4 regions of the Shewanella sp. GutCb genome follow, and region 2 is predicted to be linked to each of the others. Evidence: predicted binding sites of a transcription regulator. Region 2 holds the regulator's gene; each other region holds the start of a gene.

Region 1 (5,636 bases), on a different contig from region 2:
AATAACTGCTACAATAGCGCGCTATAATAGTTAGCATTCATCATCGACATTTTAAGCCTTGTGATTTTAAGGCTCTTGTCACTATATTTTATTGCTGTTGAGAATCGGCCAAACCGCCGACGGTATTGAACTGGTGAGATAAACTCTGCCAGCAATGAGCTTCATTCTCGCGGTAAATACTTAGGAAAGAAACTTTGACTCAATCAGTCCTCGACACCGATGGCCAAGTGCCGTTTTCAACCCTAAAGCTCAAAACTGAGCTACTCGACAACTTAACCACAATGGGTTTTGAGTCGATGACACCGATCCAAGCTCAGAGCTTACCAGCGATCCTTAATGGGGAAGATGTCATTGGCCAAGCCAAAACAGGCTCGGGTAAAACAGCCGCATTCGGTTTGGGTCTGCTGCATAAATTGGACGTTAAGCGATTCCGCATCCAGTGTTTAGTGATGTGTCCAACACGAGAACTGGCTGACCAAGTGGCCAAAGAGATCCGTACGTTAGCCCGCGGTATTCACAATATTAAGGTGTTGACTCTTTGTGGTGGTGTTCCTATGGGCCCACAAATTGGTTCGCTAGAGCACGGCGCGCACATCATTGTGGGTACTCCAGGACGTATTATCGATCACTTAGATCGTAACCGCTTAGATTTAGATAATGTGCACACCTTGGTGTTGGATGAAGCTGACCGTATGTTAGATATGGGCTTTCAAGTTGAACTTGAAGCCATTATTGAGCAGATCCCTGTTGAACGTCAGACATTACTTTTCAGCGCAACATTCCCTGATCAGATTAAGTCTATTGCCAATACGATTATGTTCAAACCTGTCATGGTTAAAGTCGCTTCGACGCATGAAACAAGTACGATTGACCAACACTTCTATGAAGTGGGTAATCCTAATGACCGTATGCGCGCACTAAAATTGCTGTTACTGCAGCATCGTCCAGATAGTGCTGTGGTATTTTGTAATACCAAGCGCGAAACTAAAGATGTTGCTGCGCAGCTGAAGAACGACGGTTTTAGCGTAGTGGCACTGCATGGCGATCTCGAGCAACGAGATCGCGATCAAACGCTACTGCAGTTCGCCAACAAAAGTGTGTCTATTATGGTGGCAACAGACGTTGCGGCACGTGGATTAGACATTGACGCGCTTGATGCTGTGATTAACTACCAGGTTGCTTTTGACACTGAAGTTCACATTCATCGTATTGGTCGTACTGGACGTGCTGGCAGTCAAGGCGCCGCATATACGTTTTATAACGATGAAGATGGATATAAAATTGCGTTGCTTGAAGATTATCTTGAGCGCGATATTGTCAATGAAGCGCTGCCTGCTGAGAGCTTACTCGACACTTACCCTACTCAACCAAGCATGATCACGTTGCAAATCGAAGGCGGTAAAAAGCAGAAGTTGCGTCCAGGCGATATTTTAGGAGCACTTACGGGTGAAGATGGCATTGATGGTAGTGAAGTTGGTAAAATCAAAATCACTGATTATCGTGCTTACGTCGCGGTTAATCGTAAAGTCGCAAAGCGTGCGTTGCATAAAATTGTTAATGGTAAATTGAAAGGGCGCACATACCGCGCTTGGGAAATGAATTAACGAACTCGACGTAATTCGACTTCAGATTAAATACTCAATTAGTTAGCTGTTGAGCCGATAAAAATCCAGAGAGATCTGGATTTTTGTCTATGTGGAGACGGTGAATGGACGGCGAGGTTGTATTGCCGTTAGTTGCTGTTGGTAGAATCGATATTTTGGGATAGGTTAATCAGTGGCGATTTCGGTAGCGGGTGGAGTAAAACCCGGCAAAATCATAGAGATAGAACATAGGCTGCAAGAGTTACTCATTGTTGGCAAAGGCAAACCTGTCTCTATTCCTGATGAGATCCACGCAGAGCTTGAAGATGATGCTAATAAACTCGAAATTGAAAGAGACGCTATTCGAGCACGAATAGAGAAGCAGAATAAAGCCCAAGCGTTGTACAAGGTTGTTTCGGCCCAACTGATTACCAGTGTTAACCGTGCTATTGAACATCAGTTGTCGTCGCCAGAGCTGGTACTTGAGCATTCTAAGCTCGATGAAAAGCAAATCCTCTTACTTGAGCTACTGTATTCAAAGCGGGTTGATCTGTCACGTATACGCCCGTTAGTCATGGACTTACCTTGGTTACAGCGTGACTTAGTTAATATGATCAATAGTCCGATGTTTCGGCATCGTCGGCCGCAAACTTCAGACATTCAAGTGACTGATATCAAACTCGTGCTTAACTACATTGGTATTGAAAACCTGCAAGCGTTAATCCCCTATTTTTGCCTGCGTTACCTCATGCCGAGTGGTCAGCCTCAACTGTTGTGGGTGACTCGTAAACTATGGCGTTACAGCGTTATAAGTGCGATAGCGGCTCAGGCCTTAGTTGAGTTACACAATAAGGACCGCGCTTTTGCCTACAGTTGTAGCTTGATGAGTCAGCTTGGAACAACTTGCGTTATTAGCAATTGCGCTAAGATGTTTGATGCTACGTTGGGGAGTTGGTTGAGAGAAGCCAGTGCTAGCGGAGATAAAGAACTTTATGATGCAATCATGGCAACTGAGTTTCCGGCGATTGATGTTTATCAGCAAGCGTTAACGCACAGTGGTCCGCTCAATTGGCAGTTACTTAATCAGCTGAGTTTTGAACAGAGCCGTTTAACCAAAACGTTTAAAGCGATTGATGAGAGTCTTAAATATGCCGATCTTGATGAAGATTCAGCACTTATCGAAAGAGCTAACTGTTTTGCGAGGGTCTATCTATTAAAAGAGGCGGGTAATATTACCTCCCATGAATGCCGTTTAATGTACGATTACTATGAAATCTCCGAGCAAGAGTTGATCCGTTTGAATGGAAAAAACTATCGTAAATTAGCACTGTTTTAAGCCCGCTATAACGAAGAGTGCTCATTGTACAATCGTAGACTCATTCTCCCATGTTAATTAATCTCATTGAACATCGAATAGCCGTCCAAACATCCGCTAATTTCCGCCACTAAATAGTATACAATTATTTATCATTTAGACTCTTTTGGTTAGTTAATCAAATCTTGGTCAAAAAACTGTCTAATTTACGCTAACTCAGCCTATATACGCCATTTCGGTGAACTAGTTATGCAGTAATGCTGAATATTTAGTATTCAGAGGCGCTAGATAACTTTTTTATGACTAATTATGCTTAAACCCCCGCCATATACGCTTTGATAATTCTAAATCTCAACTCTTTATGCACTATAAGGCGTATTTGGTCCGATGAAGGTTGTGAAAAACTGGTATTTTGATCACGTTTTCGCTAATAATGTCTTCCTAGCAATACAAGCAACCGCGATGTCACCTATAAAAGATAAAGACATCAAGCGGAATACGACGGCTTTATCGCGGTCGATAATTTGAAAGGATGGAAGGAATGAGCGTTAAAATGAATCTTACACGTGCCCAGTTTGACGAAGTTATGGTGCCTAACTATGCGCCTTCAGCAGTAATCCCAGTGCGTGGCGAAGGTAGCCGAGTTTGGGATCAAGAAGGTAAAGAGTTTATCGATTTTGCTGGTGGTATTGCCGTTAACTGTTTAGGTCATTGTCATCCTGCTTTGGTTGGTGCGTTAAAAGAGCAAGGCGAGAAGCTTTGGCATCTATCTAACGTCATGACTAACGAACCTGCTCTTGAGCTTGCCACTAAGCTTGTTGAAGCGACATTTGCTGAGCGTGTTTATTTTGCTAACTCTGGCGCTGAAGCCAATGAAGCTGCACTTAAGCTAGTTCGTCGTTACGCGATGAATAAGTTTGGTGCTGAAAAAGATCAAATCATTGCATTTGATAAAGCATTCCACGGTCGTACTTTCTTTACGGTAAGCGTTGGCGGTCAAGCGGCTTACTCTGACGGTTTTGGTCCAAAGCCACAGAGCATCACTCATGTCCCATTCAATGATATTGCAGCACTAGAAGCGGTCTTTTCTGATAAGACTTGTGCAGTAATGATGGAGCCACTACAAGGTGAAGGCGGCATTATCGATGCTGATCCTGAGTTTCTAACAGCCGTGCGCGCGCTTTGTGATAAGCACAATGCATTGCTTGTATTTGATGAAGTTCAAACGGGTGTTGGTCGTCTAGGCGAACTATACGCTTACATGCGTGGCGATGTAGTACCAGATATTCTGACAACCGCTAAAGCATTGGGTGGCGGATTCCCAATCGCTGCGATGCTGACAACCAAAGAAATTGCTGAGCACCTTAAGATAGGTACTCATGGTTCAACTTACGGTGGTAATCCACTTGCTTGTGCTATCGGTAACGCAGTACTAGATGTGGTAAATACTCCAGAAGTCTTGGATGGCGTTAAAAAGCGTGAGCAATTGCTGCGTGATGGTCTGAGCAAGATCAATGACAAGTATGATGTTTTCTCTGAAGTCCGTGGCCAAGGCCTGTTGCTTGGTGCCGTGGTAAACGAAAAGTATCAAGGACGCGCTAAAGAGTTTTTAGTGGCAGGAATTGAAGAGGGTGTTATGAGCCTAGTGGCTGGCGCAAATGTTGTGCGTTTCACACCTTCACTCGTGATCCCTGAAGCTGACATCGCTGAAGGCCTAGCGCGTTTCGAGCGAGCTGTCGCTAAAGTAGTCGCAGCCTAAATTGGCAAACGAAGCGCTAGGTCACCTTAGCGCTTCTTTTTTGTCTTTAGGATACTTGATAGCTGCAGTGTCAGTATTGCCTGTTAAAGGCAATGCCTACCTGATAGCGACAAGTGATAGTGAGGAAACTCCTAGATGTTAATAATACGTCCAATCCGATCCACTGATTTTGACGCGCTATATCAAATAGCCGAAGAATCAGGACATGGATTCACATCTTTACCTGTAAACGAAGATCTTCTTAGACGCAAAATTGCGCGGGTTGAAGCTTCGTTTGAAAAACAAGTCGATAAGCCGTTTGATGAAGGCTATTTAATGGTGCTTGAAGACACAGAAACCAGCGAAGTCGTTGGTACTTGTGGTATTGAAGCGGCTGTTGGTATGGAAGATGCGTTCTACCATTACCGTCTTGGTACAGAGGTTTACCATTCCGAGCAAATTGGCGTGCGCAATGAAGTCGAGACGTTAACCTTATGTCATGACTATACTGGCGCCGCAGAGCTATGCACTTTGTTCTTGCGAGGAAGTTACCGCAAGAACAACAATGGCCGTATGTTGTCCCGAAGCCGTTTTCTCTTTTTAGCACAGCATGCCGCGCGTTTTGGCGAAACTGTGATTGCTGAAATGCGTGGCGAGAGCGATGACGAGGGTAACTCGCCTTTTTATGATTGGTTGCAAAAGCACTTTTTAGGCATTGATTTTATTGAAGCTGATTATTTATCAGGCCTAGGACAAAAGGCATTTATGGCGGAAATGATGCCAAAAAATGCAGTTTACGTGTGTTTATTGCCAGAAGAAGCGCAAAAAGTTATTGGTGAAGTACATGCCAATACTCGACCCGCGCTTAATCTATTGCAGGCAGAAGGTTTCAGATGTCGAGGTTACGTCGATATTTTTGATGGTGGACCCACCGTTGAATGTAACCTGCATGATATTCGCTCTATACGCGAAAGCCGCCTGTTAACGGTGACCATTGGTG
Region 2 (5,636 bases):
AACTGACGCAACCACTACCACCATTACCCGCTTCAACACGGATAGTCGCTTCATCGACAAACTTCATACCAACTCCTGGCACCACAGAATGAAAGAATTATACTCTTAACGATTCTAGTCGCCAAAAAACAATTTACTTAATATTAAAAAAAACAAAGCCCCACCAATGGCGGGGCTTTGTATTAATCTTAGCAGAAGCTAAAGATTAATCTTCAATGCTGATAAACTTGCGGCTCTGTGGACCTTTAACTTCAAACTTCACTTTACCAGAGGTAAGTGCGAATAAAGTGTGGTCACGACCGATACCAACATTAACACCAGCGTGGAATTTAGTACCACGTTGACGAACGATGATGTTACCAGCTAGAACTGATTCGCCGCCAAAGCGCTTTACACCAAGACGTTTACTTTCTGAATCGCGGCCGTTACGAGTAGAACCGCCAGCTTTTTTATGTGCCATGAGTTAGACTCCTAATTAAGCGCTAATAGCTGTAATTTTAACTTCGGTGAACCATTGACGATGGCCCATCTTCTTATCGTGGTGCTTACGACGACGGAACTTAACAATAGTTACCTTCTCCGCACGGCCGTGGCTAACAACTTCAGCAACAACCTTACCACCTTCAACTAAAGGTGCACCTACGTGTACAGTCTCACCATCTGCAACCAAAAGAACTTGGTCGAACTCGATAGTTTCGCCTGTAGCGACTTCTAATTTTTCTAAACGAACTGTATGACCGGCTTCAACACGATGTTGTTTGCCGCCACTTTGAAAAACAGCGTACATAGCTATTTTACTCCGATATTCTAAACACGCCGCTCAAACTATATTAGATTGATGCAGGGGTGCTATAAAAGCTTTAATGACAATGGTCGCGGAGTTTACGCTAAGAACTAGCATCTGACAAGAGCTAATTCAGTAAGAATAAAAAAAGACCCAAATATCTCCCAGAATTAGCGACAACTACTGTCTTGCTGCACAAATTTAGGTAGAATCCCCCTATTATAACATTTATGTCTTAAATGAGCTGCTGATTGTCATAGCAGCCAACAAATCAGAGTCTATTTATGGATTTAAACGCCATTCGTCAATTGGCTGATAGCGATATGCAAGCAGTCAATCAACTGATCTATAAACAATTAGAGTCAGATGTAGCCCTAATTAATCAATTAGGTTTTTATATTATTAACGGTGGCGGCAAACGCTTAAGACCTTTATTGTCAATTTTAGCGGCTCGGGCAATCGACTATAAAGGTGATTCTCACTTAAAGTTGGCAGCAATAATCGAGTTTATTCATACAGCTTCACTACTGCATGATGACGTCGTTGATGAATCTATGCTCCGTCGCGGCAGAGAAACAGCGAATGCATTGTTTGGTAATAGTGCCAGTGTATTAGTGGGTGACTTCCTTTATACGCGTTCATTCCAAATGATGACTGAGCTTAAAAGCTTAGACGTACTTGAAATACTCGCTGACGCCACTAACGTACTCGCCGAAGGTGAAGTCCTGCAATTGATGAATTGTAACGACCCAGACACCACTGAAGAAAGCTACATGCGTGTCATCTATTGTAAGACAGCAAAATTGTTTGAAGCTGCAACACGCTTAGCGGGTTTATTAGCCGAAAGCTCTGAAGAGATACAAACAGCACTTGCTGAGTATGGTAAGTTTTTGGGTACCGCCTTTCAATTAACTGATGACCTACTTGATTACACAGCAGAAACAGAAGAGCTAGGTAAGAACATAGGTGATGATTTAGCTGAAGGAAAACCAACTTTACCGTTGATCTTTGCCATTGCCAAAGGTAACGACACAGAGAAAGCGCTCATTAGAGAAGCGATTGAAAAAGGTGACGGTACAGAGCACATTGAAGTGATTATAAGCGCCTTAAAGCGTTGTGGTGCGCTTGAATATACTGAACAGCGAGCCATAGAAGAGTCTAACAAGGCTATCGCCGCATTAGCTATATTGCCAGAGTCAGAATACAAAACAGCACTAATTTCACTGGCTAAGATAGCCGTACAGCGTAGTCACTAGTTTTATTGACTCAATAAAAACGGAGCCAATTGGCTCCGTTTTTTCGTTAAGGGCTTACATTGTCAAAAGGTAAGCTTACTTAACAAATTCGATACCAAGCTTAATATCTGCTTTTAGCGTATCTAGCATTGCATCACGAGCACTTGCTTCAAATGCGCTAACGTCACCATATGCTAATACTTCTTCAACACCATTTTTACCAAGAACAATAGGTTGAGCGAAAAACTCAGCATGTTCGCTGCCGCCGTCTACGTAGGCACATTCAACAACGTTTGCTTCGCCTTGCAAGCCACGAACGAGAGAAAGACCGAAACGACAAGCTGCTTGTCCCATAGAAAGTGTCGCACTACCGCCACCCGCTTTAGCTTCAACAACTTCAGTACCTGCATTTTGGATACGCGTTGTTAACGCTGTAACTTCTTCATCAGTAAAGCTAACGCCTTTAACCTGTGAAAGAAGTGGCAAAATAGTCACACCACTATGGCCACCGATAACGTTCACTTTAACGTCTGCTACGTTTAAGCCTTTTGCTGCAGCAACAAAGGTTTCAGAACGAATAACATCAAGCGTCGTCACACCGAATAAACGGTTCTTATCATACACACCCGCTTTCTTAAGCACTTCAGCAGCAATAGCAACTGTCGTATTCACAGGGTTAGTGATAATAGCGATAAGCGCGGTAGGGCAAGTCGCAGCACACTTTTCAACAAGGTTTCTTACGATCCCAGCGTTGATGTTGAATAGATCTGAGCGATCCATACCAGGCTTACGTGCAACACCCGCAGAAATAAGGACCACATCGGCACCGTCTAATGCAGCAGAAGGATCTTCACCCGCAAATCCTTTTACTTCAACCGCTGTTGGGATGTGGCTTAAATCAACGGCAACACCTGGTGTTACAGGTGCAATATCATAAAGCGACAATTTTGAACCCGCAGGTAGTTGAGTTTTTAATAGTAGGGCAAGCGCCTGGCCAATACCGCCAGCAGCTCCAAGTACAGCAACTTTCATAGTTATCTCCGTCAATTCTCGGATTTTTGTGATTTAGATCCGCTTTTCTAATGGCGCAACAGTACTGGATTCACAACTAAAATTCAATTATCCCTTAGTCGTGTTCATTCTATTCTAGATTCACAATGCCACTTACCATCGCTTTAAACGCCCAGCCCGTCTAGCTTTGCTATCAAATCGCTTGCAAAAGATCAGTATAAAAATAAATAGAATTTATACTCTAATGAATTTAGTACCGCTCAACAAAACAACTCGCTGTGAATTATTATTCAAAAAAACGAATAAAATTTGACATGAAAGGCGAATATAATCATCATAGAGCGGATTTTTTTGAATAAAGAATAATAATATATGCAAACAAGCAAAAATCAGGACGATCTCGTTAGAACCTTTAAGTTGATCTTAAAAGAGGAGCGTTTTGGCTCCCAAAGTGAAATAGTGATAGCGCTTCAAGCTGAAGGCTTTAGCAATATCAACCAATCAAAAGTCTCGCGTATGCTGAGTAAGTTTGGCGCAGTTCGAACCCGAAATGCTAAACAGCAAATGGTTTACTGTTTACCCGCTGAGCTTGGTGTACCAACTGCTGGTAGTCCACTTAAAAACCTTGTACTTGATGTGGATCATAACCAGTCAATGATCGTTGTTCGAACCAGCCCAGGTGCGGCACAGTTAATCGCCCGATTACTTGATTCGATAGGTAAGCCAGAAGGTATTCTAGGCACGATAGCGGGTGATGATACTATCTTTATCAGTCCGTCAAATATCGACATGATTGTGGATACAGTAGAAACGGTTAAATCATTGTTCAATTACATGGATTAACTTTTTCTGCCAGCAAAATAAGGGCGGAAACGCCGCCCTACCTCCCTTTAAGCCAAATGCCAACGCTACCTTTATACAATATATTGAATATGTTATTTTTTATTATATCAATATGGTTATACTGCCAGTAGGGCAGCATTCCTAAGTTGAGGATAATAAAGATGAAAAACAAACTGATTAATGTTTCTGATGTTGGCTGGGAGTCTTGGTCACATGAAAATAATTACGGCAGTGATCAAAAGCACATTGGTGATACTGCTGGGGCTGAAAAAGTTGGCGTAACCATGGAAAAGGTAGCACCAGGCATGGCGTCAGCACTTGCTCATTATCACACTAAAGAAGAGGAACACATTTACGCGATGCAAGGGGAAGCCACTCTCTATATTGATGATGAACCTCATGTTTTTAGCGAAGGAAAATATATCTGCTTCACAGCCAACTCTGGTATCGCCCATAAAATAGTTAATAATAGCGATGCCGATTTCATTTTTTTAGTGGTCGGTAGCCGTGATACCCATGATGTCGTTGTTTATCCCGAAACCAATAAAGTACTCGTCCGGAGTATGAATGAGGTTTATGACCGCAGCCCTACTAGCTACTTTAATAACGATAAAGAAGAACAACAAGAAAAATAGCAGGCATAAAAAAACGCACTTATTGTGCGTTTTTTTTACAGATTAACCAGGCTTATGCGGATCGTTCTAAAAAATCTATCGATGGCACAAAAAAGGATGACCCTGTTAGTGCTTGAGTAAAATGCATCAGATGATCATGATTACCTTCTGTATCACCATAGATCATACTTTCGAGCATTTTTTCAAAATTCACCGAGTTTCCACACATAGAGATAAACATTAAACCTTGTTCTTTAACCGAACCATAAGGCATGCTTTGACGTAATATTTCCATTGAATTACCGTCATCATCTTTAAGATTAACTCGCTTAATATGACTTGTTAATGGCTTATCTGCAGAGGCGTATTCAATATTTTCAGCTTTGGTACGACCAATGATATCTTCTTGTTTCTTATCTGGCAGTCGATTCCACTTACTCAAATTATGAGCAAATTTTTGTACATGAATATAACTGCCATTTTTAAACTCGTTATCTTCATCTCCAACCAGTGCAACACTTTGACGGCTACGGCCCTTGGGGTTTTCAGTGCCGTCAACAAAGCCTGTTAGGTCGCGACTATCCATAAAACGGAAGCCGCGCTCTTCATCTATCAACTCTACGAGTCCATCAAACATTTGACACACTTCATTGGCCACTAAGTGGAGAATATCGAAGCGATCACCACGCAGCTGCACAAAGAGATCATATTCGATCGCCGGCGCATCTCTATTCTCTTGATTCATCGCAGGAAATGGCTTTAATTGGCGTGGTCTGCCTACCGGGTAAAGCGCATCCCAATAGTTTGCCCCAACGGCAACAAACCCGTTGAATGCACTATCCGCAAATTGATCTGCAAGATCGTGAATATATTGGGCCACATTTGCAACACATGGGCGCATTTGCGATTCGATACCATCATTAGCATTAAACATTAAATAGACACTGTGCAAATTTCCTTCTGCACAAACTCCTAGTTGTTCACGAGGCATAACCTGACTATCCATTTTTATATGTAACCCTTATTTTGCATTAATCATCGGCAATATTATCTACAACTTTAGCATCTAATAATTCTACCTGACGCACATTAACCAGAATAAAGACTTATATTTAGCCTACTTGCAAAGCGCTATACTTGTGTCACATT
Region 3 (5,636 bases), on a different contig from region 2:
TCCTGCCGTGAGTAATAAAGAGACGCCATCTAACAATTTTGGCCCTAATAGCTGTTCGGCTCGTTCTGCAATCGCCACGGGTTCTAACATTCTGCCAGGGCCCACTTCGCCACAGGCTTGTGAGCCAGAATCTGGGCCCCATATTGTAAAGCCGCGTTGTGCTACGGTTTTTAAATTGGCTTGCGTCGCTGCATTGCGGTACATCTGCTGATTCATCGCAGGGCAAAGCACTATGGGCGCTTCTGTTGCTAGGCATGTGGTGGTGATGAGTTCATCGGCCATGCCGATACTCATGCGCGCAATTAAGTTTGCCGTGGCGGGGGCAATAATGATTAAGTCAGCCCAGCGGGCTAATTCTATATGGCCCATGGAGGCTTCAGCAGTGGGGTCGAGCAGGTCGGTGGCAACCGGATAGCCAGATAAAGCTTGGAGGGTGAGTGGTGTGATAAATTGCTGCGCACTTTGGCTCATGACGACTCTAACGTCAGCGCCACGGTCTTTTAGTTTGCGAACTAAATCAGCAGATTTATAGGCAGCAATGCCACCTCCAATTCCTAAAAGGACTTTCTTGTTTTTCAAACCCATACGTACTCTTCCATTATCATTTTGACGGATTTTAATGCCATCCGTGCAGTCGATGTGCGGCCTAAGATATCACAATCCTAAACGAGTTGATGAACAAGTTAGCAAATTCTCGACCATACTCAATGTTAAATAATAACAAGGAGGTTATTGTGGGAATTAAAGACTGGCCACAAGGCGAAGGACCAAGAGAGAAGCTACTGCTTAATGGTGCACAGCAACTATCGGATGCAGAGTTACTTGCAGTATTGCTCAGGGTTGGCCTTAAGGGCTTAAGTGCCGTCGAGTTAGCTCGTATTATGATAACCGAGTTTGGAGGGCTTAGAAGCTTGTTGACAGCGTCTCAAGCAGAAGTATGCCGTTTAGATGGAATTGGTCCAGTTAAGTATGCTCAATTGCAGGCTGCTGTAGAGATCGGTAAGCGAATTTCGAAAGAAAAGCTAAAAAGAGGCAAAATTTTATCGGATCCTGATTTAACTCGAGACTATTTAATGAGACAATTAGGGGATCGTGCCTACGAAGTGTTTGCTGTCTTACTGTTAGATAGTCAACATCGGGTGATTCAATTCGTTGAATTATTCAGGGGCACAATAAATTCTGCGTCAGTTTATCCGCGAGATGTGGTGAGCTTGGTGCTTGAGAAAAAAGCTGCGGCTGTGATCGTGTGTCACAATCATCCCTCTGGAGTTGCAGAGCCAAGTACAGCCGACAGACGAATTACTGAGCGATTGAAACAAGCCCTACAAACTATCGATGTTTCCTTGTTGGACCATATGGTTGTAGGCGATCGAGAGATAGTTTCTTTCGCTGAACGAGGGTGGATAGATTAATCTAACCCTTGATCTTTTATTTTAGATCCTGTATAAAATGCGCCCTCTGTTGTGTGCCTCAGGCGACGGCCGTGTTCGAGGTACATTAATGCTCGAGCGTTATATATATTGTTTTGGAGAAGTTTGACATGTCAAGAATATGCCAAGTAACTGGCAAGAAACCAATGGTTGGTAACAACCGTTCGCACGCGAAGAATTCTACGCGACGTCGTTTTTTACCTAACCTACAGAATCACAGATTCTGGTTAGAAATTGAAAAACGTTTCGTTAAGCTACGTATCTCTACTAAGGGTATGCGTATCATTGATAAGAAAGGTATTGAAGTTGTTGTTGCTGAACTTCGTGCCCGCGGCGAGAAGGTATAATAAACCATGGCTAAATCTAAAGGTAATCGTGAGAAGATCAAGCTAGTATCTAGCGCTAAAACTGGTCATTTCTACACGACTGAAAAAAACAAGCGTAACATGCCTGAAAAAATGGAAATCAAGAAATTTGATCCAGTTATTCGTCAGCATGTTATCTACAAAGAAGCTAAAATGAAGTAGTAACTTACTTTTAGCATCTTAAAAAGCCTCTATTTTTAGAGGCTTTTTTTTGTCTTAAAATCCGAATATACCCTCGATAATCCCCTCTCTCGCTACAACGACTGACTATTCATTTCTGCCATCATTAGCTTTATAGGCTTCAACCATTTAAATTCACATGCTTAACAATGTTATTTTATATTAATAAGTGAAAATAAATGCTGTTTAAATGAATTAAAATGCAATATCATCATTAGTGTTTATCAATGATGCAGATTGTTGCGACTGTCTATTTAGACTATAAGGTGGATTTAGCGTGCGTACTACAGAACTTGTCGATGGTTTTCGTCACTCAGCTTCCTATGTCAATGCGCATAGAGGTAAAACATTTGTCGTTATGCTTGGCGGCGAAGCGCTTGCGCAGCCGCAGTTCAAAGCCATTATTAATGATATCGCACTGCTGCATAGCTTAGGGATCAAGATTGTGCTGGTTCACGGCGCTCGGCCACAAATCGATGAAGCACTCGCTCAGCACAGCCTAACCCCTGAGTATTACAATGGTGTGAGGATCACTGAAGAAGATACCTTCAAAGTGATTAAACAGGTGGTTGGTGCATTGCAACTCGATATCACGGCTCGGCTGTCGATGAGTTTGAGTAATACTCCCATGCAGGGCGCTCAAATTAATGTGGTCAGTGGCAATTTTGTTATTGCGCAGCCATTAGGGGTTGAAGATGGTGTGGATTATAGCCTTAGCGGGAGAGTGCGACGGATTGACACTCACGGACTCAAACGGCAGTTAGACAGTGGCTGCATCGTTTTATTAGGCCCTGTAGCAGCCTCAGTCACTGGAGAGAGCTTTAACTTAACGGCTGAAGAGGTTGCGACGCAAATTGCGGTTAAGTTGAAAGCTGACAAGATGATTGGCTTTAGCGCGCATAAAGGCATTATGGATGAGCATGGAGACGTCCTTGCTGAATTGATGCCGACTGATGCCCAAAGCATACTCAATAATTTGCCAGCGCAAGCGCCACTCTGTTTAGGGACCAAGGCATTTTTACAAGCCAGTATTGATGCATGTCGTAATGGCGTGAGTCGTTGTCATTTTGTCAGTTATTTAGATGATGGTGCGCTGCTACAAGAGCTGTTTTCTCGGGACGGTATCGGAACGCAAATTGTGACAGAAAGTGCAGAGCGCTTGCGTCGTGCTTCTATCAGGGATATCGGTGGCATTTTAGATCTTATCCGACCGCTGGAGGAAAAAGGGATTTTAGTGCGCCGTTCGCGTGAACAGCTCGAAGTTGAGATAGAGCAGTTTATGCTGATTGAGCGCGATAGTTTAGTGATTGGTTGCGCTGCTTTCTACCCTTTTGAAGAGGACAACGCGGGGGAGTTCGCCTGTTTGGTGGTGCATCCAGAATACCGAGATGCTGATCGTGGCAGTCTGTTGCTGCAAAATATTATTAGCCAAGCAAGGGTAAGGGGTTACTCACGGTTGTTTGCGTTAACGACTCGCAGTATTCATTGGTTTTTAGAACATGGCTTTACGATTGTTGAAGTCGATGAGCTACCAGGGAAAAAGAAGCAGCTGTATAACTATCAACGTAAATCTAAGATCCTAGCATTAGATTTATAAGTGTTTGCGCCAAGTTCATCTTGACCTAGTGCGTCTAGTGGCCAAGGATAGAGCGACTGTATTAATGAGAACGTCCTATGACTCAGAGCTTTGATCTTGCGCCACTCAGTTCGACAGGTAACTGGAGCTTTATTGCCTTACTGGTCGGCTTTATTGGATTGGGCATTTACATCTACTATAAGGCACTGCCGCAAACCAGCAAGGTGGTAATAGCAGCGGTACTGCTACCTATGGTAGGTGCGTTTAGTTGGATGCTGTATAGCGTTAATGATGCCAAGCTCATTCTGACGACAGACTCTGTAACGGTTGATGTGCCTTTTTATGGTTTTACCCTACCGATTGAAGATGTTAATAAGCTAGAGATCCGCAAGTTAGCTTGGCAACAAGGAGCTGATCTTAGCTTAAAACCCGATCTTCGCGTTAACGGTGTGGGCATGCCTGGTTTTCAGCTCGGATGGTTTAGATTGTCAGATCAGCAAAAGGCATTTGTGGCGATAACTGAGACCGACACCGTGGTGGTGATCCCCACGTTAAGAGGCTACTCAATACTACTGAGCATAGCGCAGCCTGATGCGCTGTTAAGTGCTATCAAATAAGCCTCGTATAGCTAAACCTATTACGTAAAAAGCGAACCTTAAGGGTTCGCTTTTTTAGTATTTTTAAAGCCTACTTTTTTTGCTTTCGCTTATAGAACATATCGACAGTAAACAGGGCCAGTGCTGCCCAAATAAAGGCAAAGGTAATGCCTTTTTCTATATCAAAGGGCTCGTTAAACAAGTTTACTGCAAGAATAAACATGATGCTGGGTCCGATGTACTGAAAAAATCCGAGCATGGTGAATGGGATCCGCACTGCCGCCGCCGAAAAACACAATAGTGGCACCGTCGTCACTACACCGGCTGCGAGCAATAAAAGATTGAGATGCATGTCATTGTTCAACAGATGCGTCATTGAATCACCCATATTGCTTAATAGATAAATCAGCGCAATTGGCATCAAAATCGCGGTCTCAACCAGTAAGCCCGTTTTTGCATCGACATTGACTTTCTTACGCAGCAATCCATAACAAGCAAAAGAGCCTGCTAAGGCAAGCGATACTAGTGGAATAGATCCAAACGAAATTAGCTGTACCGACACACCAATGGCGGCTAAAGAAACCGCAGCCCACTGCAGTTTGCGCAAACGCTCACCGAGAAAAAGCATGGCTAAAAATACATTAACCAGAGGGTTAATAAAGTAACCTAAACTGGCATCGAGCATATGGTCGTTATTCACCGCCCAAATAAACAGCAGCCAGTTAGCGGCGATTAATAATGAGGTGATACACAGAACGGCTAATTGTTTAGGCTTTTTTAATAGTTGTCTGACACGACTAAAGCCGCCAAACAAGCTCATTAATAACGCTACAAAAACAAATGACCAAAGTACACGGTGCAACAATATCTCAGTTGCAGACACATCAGTTAGCAATTTAAAGTACAGCGGAGCGAAGCCCCATAGGGTGTAGGCGCAAATGGCAAATGTGATGCCTTTACGGTGTTCAATATCTTGCATTAGAATGTGCTAAAAAGAGGGAGTAGGGCGTAATTGTAATCTCGTAGTGGCGCAGACTCAAGTTCGCCGAAGTGTTTATCTACACACTGCCGTGTGACAGTGAGGAAAGAAATGCTGCCACATGAGCGCAGAGTGCGACATATAAGCATTTTTAAAAAAATGGCTATCGTGAGTTTGGTATTGAGTCGGTCATGTTTGTTAGCGTAAAGCGATGAGTGCCGTTTCACTATCGCTTATTATGCGTTCGTCTCGATTAGCCAACCATATAAGTGCCTGTGCCGAAAGCAATATGATCGCCTTTTTCATTATGCAGTTCCATTCTGGAAACTGACACTCGATTGCCTGCGCGAATGACGGTACCAGTCCCGGTAAAAATCTCGCCACGTCCTGGACGTAAATAATCGATTCTAAGATCGATGGTGCTTAAGGTTTGAATACGTTTCTCTAACTCTTCGATACTCCAGTCATCACGGCTGGCGACTAGGCCAGAAAAAGCCGTTAATCCGCCAA
Region 4 (5,636 bases), on a different contig from region 2:
TGTAAATGATAAACATTGATGGGGAACAAGCCAACCGCCGCTAAACAGAAGAATGTCAGCCCTAAGCAAGCAAAAAAGGGATAAGACCAAGATGAGTCCGCTATTTGCAATGAAAAAAGACAAAATAGTACCGCGCTCAAGCTCCCGAAAAATAGACCACCATTAATAATCACCGCAAAGTCGGAGTGTCCATAATGACCCAACTCACTCAGCGTGTGGTTCAAAAAACTAAAGCCTTCACCGTCATACATCTTAAATGTCAGTACCGATAACATCAAACCTAGCAATAGCCCGAAAATCCCGAGCATACCAAATCTAAATGCGAGTGTAGAAACCTTATTGTTCGTCCGAGCTACCATATATTCCTATTTTTATATTATCTAATGGCATCGTCTAATATATATCGAATTAGCCTTCGTTAAAGAGGTCTAGCTCAGATTTTTAACAACCATTACTAACACAAGATACGTAACATCCACGTTACTTTTATAGTCTACCGTTATTTTTTTTCAAGTTAAAACTCTAAAACAACCCAAACATTACCGCAAAAAAAGATAATAAAGCCAAAAAGTTAGCTAAAAATAGCGACCTATATTTCTTGCTAATATTTCGTTAAACAAATTAGCTAAATCTGAATAATAATGAGTGTATTAATGCTATATTCCACACATAATGTGTTGGTATATTTCCAACATATCTAGTAATACACTTTGCAGTCAAATGGAATAATAATGACAAGAAACAATGCAAACATAGTCAACCGGGAAGTTAGACTAACCTCTTCAGATCAATTGATATCAAGCACTGATAAACGAGGGATTATCACCTACGTTAATCAGCGATTTATCGAAATATCAGGCTATACAGAGAATGAACTGCTTGGCCAACATCATAATCTTGTACGACATCCTGACATGCCTAAAGCAGCCTTTAAAGAGATGTGGGCAAAACTCGAAGCCGGACAATCATGGCGCGGTATTGTTAAAAACCGCTGTAAAAACGGCCATTTTTACTGGGTTGATGCTTTTGTGTCGCCACTATTTGAACAGAGCGAGCTGGTTGGTTATCAATCTGTACGCGTTGCGCCTAAGATCGAATACATCAATAAGGCGCAAAAGATCTATCAACGACTCAATTTAGGTAAACGTGTTAGCGACCCTATTAGCTTAGCCAATAAACGCCTGCTATCTGCATTTTGTGCCAGCCTCGGTTTAGCAGCTGCTGGTTATATTTGGGGTTGGGGCGTAATTTTAGCCGGTATCGTGTTAATGGGCGTAAACCTTGTCATCTTTTATGACGAAGCCTTTCGTATTCCCGCTCGATTAATGCAGATGAAACAGCAGCATGACTCTGTCAGTCGTTTTATCTATTGCGGTCGAGATACCTCTTCGTTGCTTGATTTTCAGTTGATGATGAAAGACGCCAAACTGCAAGGTGTGCTGGGACGCTCACAAGATAATGCCGAACATATTGATGCCATATCCACTCAATTAATGACTGCCGCCCAACAAGCCCATGCTGGATTGGATATTGAAAACCAACAAATAGAACAAATCGCCAGTGCCACTGAGGAGATGGCCGCCACCATTACAGAGGTCGCTTCGAATATTCAATCAACCTCTAATCGCATTCAAGACACTTACCAGCTTTGCCATGAAAGCCGTGACAAAATGCAAAGAAGTGCAGCAAGCATTAGTGAGTTAACTGATTCAGTGACAGAAGCAGCGGCGAATGCACAATTGCTAAACAAAGAAGCAGAGCGAGTAGCCAGTGCAATGTCTGAGATTGATGCCATTGCCGAACAAACCAATTTACTCGCGCTTAACGCTGCTATCGAAGCCGCAAGAGCCGGTGAGCAAGGGCGAGGATTTGCAGTTGTTGCAGATGAAGTTCGCGCACTATCTAGCCGCACACAACAGTCAACAGAAAGTATCTCTAAGAGTGTCGATAAGATGTTTACCATGCTGACTCAATGGTCAAAACAGATGGATGAAAGTAAGTCACAAGCATTGTTATGCACTGACGATGCCGAGATTTCAGCGCAAAAAGTCGACACTATTTTTGAAGCAGTAAAAAATATTCACGATTTAGCGCAACAAAATGCCGTTGCCGCAGAGCAACAAACCTTAGTTGTCGGTGAAATAAACCAAAATATTAGTCACATTAGCCAAGCATCAAATGAAAATTTGAATGCTATTGATGTGGTTGAAACATCGGTTAAAGAGTTAAAAATTAATGCTGAAAAAGCAAAATCTTTGAGAAAAACATTTAGTTAGTTTGCCCTCCGTAATATGTGTTGTCGTTACCACTAGTGGGTAGCGACAACATCCGCCGAACCAAACAATCAACAACTAAGAAACATAAACAAACCATTGTTTTAAATGAATATAAACAAAAAATATTTTTGTGCTTTTGCTGCTTATTCCGATACAATATAAATAGTCATTTAGAGTTAATAACTATTCGCTAGTCTTGATATATTCTATATAACAAGAGAATCGTTTTACTTAGATGTTTTAAGGCGGTAACCTCGCCTGCTAGCGGTTGAATGAATATTCAATACATTATTTGCTTAAGTACCAATTCAGCTTTAACGCTGTAAAGCAAAACTCGATATTTAGGGTAATAAAAAGTGTCAGAAAAACAAACCCATAACATTAAAACCATACTTACGTTTATTGTGCCATCACTGATCGGTCTACTGTTATTCATGACCCCCATCAGTTATCAAGACGCAATCACCATTCCAATTGCAATTATCTCTAAAGGTCTACAGAGCCTGCTGGGTGACGCTCTCATCGGTATTGTCACTGCGATTGTTATCTTTACTGCTTTGGCATCATTAGTCGTTAAAGTCGCACAGCCTAAATTTGTGATTAAAAGCGTTTTTTTAAACTCCTTGTTTAATGTCACCCCTATTTGGTTAGTGATCCGCATACTCGGTGCCATCTTTATCAGCTTAACCTTCTTCGAAGTCGGTCCTGAAGCTATTCGCTCTGGTAGTACTGGTGCACTGGTTCTCAACGACCTATTGCCGGTACTGTTTTCAGTCTTCTTATTTGCAGGGATGTTACTGCCGCTATTACTAAACTTTGGTTTACTGGAGCTATTAGGCACACTGCTGACTAAAGTCATGCGTCCTATCTTCAATCTACCGGGTCGAAGTGCCATTGATTGTATGGCATCTTGGTTAGGAGATGGCAGTGTCGGTATTTTGATGACCAGCAAGCAATACGAAGCACGCTTCTATACTCAACGTGAAGCTGCTGTGATTGGTACAACATTCTCAGCAGTATCGATAACCTTTTCACTGGTGGTTATCTCGCAAGTTCAGCTAGAACACCTATTTGTTCCTTTCTATCTCACGGTATGTTTTGCCGGTTTTGTCGCAGCGATAATTGTGCCTAAACTGCCTCCCCTATCGTGGAAAAAAGACCTCTATATTGATGAAACACCCCGCCATAAAGATGATGAAGTCATCCCAGCCGGCCATGGCGTATTCTCTTGGGGTTTAGATCTAGCACTGACCAAAGCCTCTCGCGCTGGCGGCATCAAACATACATTGACCGACGGTGTTAAAAACGTAGTTGATATGATTTTTGGTGTGATCCCAGTGGTGATGGGTATTGGTACCATCGCCTTGATGGTTGCCGAATTCACGCCAATATTTAACTATCTTGGTATGCCGTTTATCCCGCTACTGGAACTATTACAAGTACCAGAAGCTGCTGAAGCCTCTAAAACAATTGTGGTGGGTTTTGCGGATATGTTTATTCCGGCCATTCTTGCCAGCTCTATTGAGTCAGACATGACCCGCTTTATTATTGCGGCATTGTCAGTCACGCAGCTTATCTATATGAGTGAAGTTGGCGCACTATTGATGGGCAGTAAAATTCCTGTCAATTTCCTTGAGCTTGCAGTGGTCTTTATCTTAAGAACACTGGTGACTCTGCCTGTTATAGCAGGGATCGCCCACCTGATTTTCTAGTTTTTATAGAGAAACAGTCAAGGTCAATAATCGGAGCGCATAAGCGCTCCTTTTTTTTGCCTCGTCATCAACATGCCACAAATAGTTCATCTGCTAGTCAACTGCCGCTTTTACTCTATTGTCATATCCCCGCTTTCACTGGCAGGACAATGGAAAACAAACAGCAAGGAATTGCCGCAACAGAACTCGAAAACAGCCTTGGAGACCGCAGCCTACCGCCGCAGAATGACACGGTTAAGCCCATAAATAGTGCCCGATTAAATCAAGCGCAACACTATAATGCCATTTGGCTTTCAGATGTTCACCTTGGCAGTAAAGACTGCAAAGCAGAGTATCTACTACAACTGTTAAATTCACTGCAAACAGACATCCTGTTTCTGGTTGGCGATATCTTTGACATATGGGCGCTAAAACGTAAATTCCTTTGGCCTCAATCACATAACCTAGTTCTACAAAAATTGCTCAAAATGGCACGAGAAGGCACACGTATTGTGTATATTCCGGGTAATCACGATGAAGCCCTAAAGCCCTACGATGGTTTTTGTCTGTTGGACCTCACCATTACCAAAGAGCATATTCACACCACAGTGTCAGGGCGTAAAGTGTTGGTATTACATGGCGACCAATTTGACTCTGAAGTGTGTATTGGCCGCGCCTACGCCAAATTGGGCGATCACCTTTATGACTTGCTGTTATTCCTAAATCGCCAACTGCATAAAGTGCGCAGCCAATTGGGTTATCCGTACTGGTCACTCGCCAGTTACGTCAAACTCAGGGTCAGCAAAGCGCAACAAGCCATTAAAAATTATCGCAACGCCGTCACCCGCTATGCAAAGCGCATGGAAGTGGATGTTGTCGTTTGTGGTCATATCCACCAGCCAGAACTCACGGTTACCGACAATATGGTTTACGCCAACGACGGAGATTGGGTGGAAAACTGCACCTTTATAGCCGAGTCCGATTCGGGTGATATCCAACTGCTGAAATGGCAAGAAGCTACAGCCTGCGCCCGACTTATCAGCGCAATTCAATTTAGCCAGCACTCAGGTTCACCAATGATAAAGCGCGTAGCTTAGCTCATATCTGTTCATAGCAGCTCGTCAGTCCTCATCAATAGGGTTTTATTATGATTTTCAATGTCGACAATGTTGTAGAACAAAACTTACCGATGCTCGATAAAACCCCTTGGCTAGCCACGCCCACCAAGGCGATGCTGCGTTACCTGCTCAAGGAGAAAGAGTGTAATGACATTGCTAATCAATTCTCCTATTTAAAAGGGGTAGATTTTGTCGAGCAGGTACTCAATAGTTTCAATTTCAACTACAGCGTGCCCAATAGCGAGATAGAAAACATCCCTATTGAAGGGCGAGTGGTCATCTACGCCAACCATCCTATCGGCTCTCTTGACGCCTTAGCCATGATAAAACTTATCAGCAAGGTGAGACCCGACATAAAAGTGGTCGCCAATGAACTGCTGATGGCACTTGAACCGCTGCATTCAATACTGCTGCCGGTTCGTAATATGACGGGGGGCACGCCAAAACAACACCTCAATAATATCCATCAGCATCTACGAGATGAAGGTGCGCTATTGATTTTCCCCAGTGGCGAGGTGTCACGGCTTCGACCAACAGGTGTGGTTGACTTG

Evidence for each region. The regulator ArgR, encoded in region 2, controls arginine synthesis, uptake and breakdown. The targets are predictions, from matches to a motif close to ANTGAATANNTATTCANT.
Region 1: a site for ArgR is predicted at 3,197-3,214, ahead of CXF86_RS12345 (aspartate aminotransferase family protein). Genes of this name have one in related genera too.
Region 3: a site for ArgR is predicted at 2,165-2,182, ahead of argA (amino-acid N-acetyltransferase). Genes of this name have one in related genera too.
Region 4: a site for ArgR is predicted at 2,544-2,561, ahead of CXF86_RS08800 (YjiH family protein). Genes of this name have one in related genera too.

What each region holds. Positions count from the first base shown of each region.
Region 1 is NZ_PJBL01000020.1:104,109-109,744, forward strand. It holds gene dbpA (ATP-dependent RNA helicase DbpA) at 228-1,604, shown strand; gene CXF86_RS12340 (HDOD domain-containing protein) at 1,777-2,919, shown strand; gene CXF86_RS12345 (aspartate aminotransferase family protein) at 3,440-4,657, shown strand; gene astA (arginine N-succinyltransferase) at 4,793-5,636, shown strand, end outside.
Region 2 is NZ_PJBL01000003.1:155,587-161,222, forward strand. It holds gene cgtA (Obg family GTPase CgtA) at 1-67, opposite strand, end outside; gene rpmA (50S ribosomal protein L27) at 206-460, opposite strand; gene rplU (50S ribosomal protein L21) at 476-787, opposite strand; gene ispB (octaprenyl diphosphate synthase) at 1,069-2,040, shown strand; gene mdh (malate dehydrogenase) at 2,116-3,051, opposite strand; gene argR (transcriptional regulator ArgR) at 3,403-3,873, shown strand; gene CXF86_RS04010 (cupin domain-containing protein) at 4,035-4,508, shown strand; gene CXF86_RS04015 (Dyp-type peroxidase) at 4,561-5,493, opposite strand.
Region 3 is NZ_PJBL01000008.1:14,567-20,202, forward strand. It holds gene coaBC (bifunctional phosphopantothenoylcysteine decarboxylase/phosphopantothenate--cysteine ligase CoaBC) at 1-585, opposite strand, end outside; gene radC (RadC family protein) at 735-1,412, shown strand; gene rpmB (50S ribosomal protein L28) at 1,541-1,777, shown strand; gene rpmG (50S ribosomal protein L33) at 1,784-1,957, shown strand; gene argA (amino-acid N-acetyltransferase) at 2,253-3,572, shown strand; gene CXF86_RS06125 (PH domain-containing protein) at 3,650-4,168, shown strand; gene rarD (EamA family transporter RarD) at 4,239-5,126, opposite strand; gene CXF86_RS06135 (thioesterase family protein) at 5,380-5,636, opposite strand, start outside.
Region 4 is NZ_PJBL01000016.1:57,981-63,616, forward strand. It holds gene CXF86_RS08790 (DUF998 domain-containing protein) at 1-359, opposite strand, end outside; gene CXF86_RS08795 (methyl-accepting chemotaxis protein) at 732-2,276, shown strand; gene CXF86_RS08800 (YjiH family protein) at 2,633-3,988, shown strand; gene CXF86_RS08805 (UDP-2,3-diacylglucosamine diphosphatase) at 4,138-5,064, shown strand; gene CXF86_RS08810 (bifunctional ornithine lipid synthase OlsF) at 5,115-5,636, shown strand, end outside.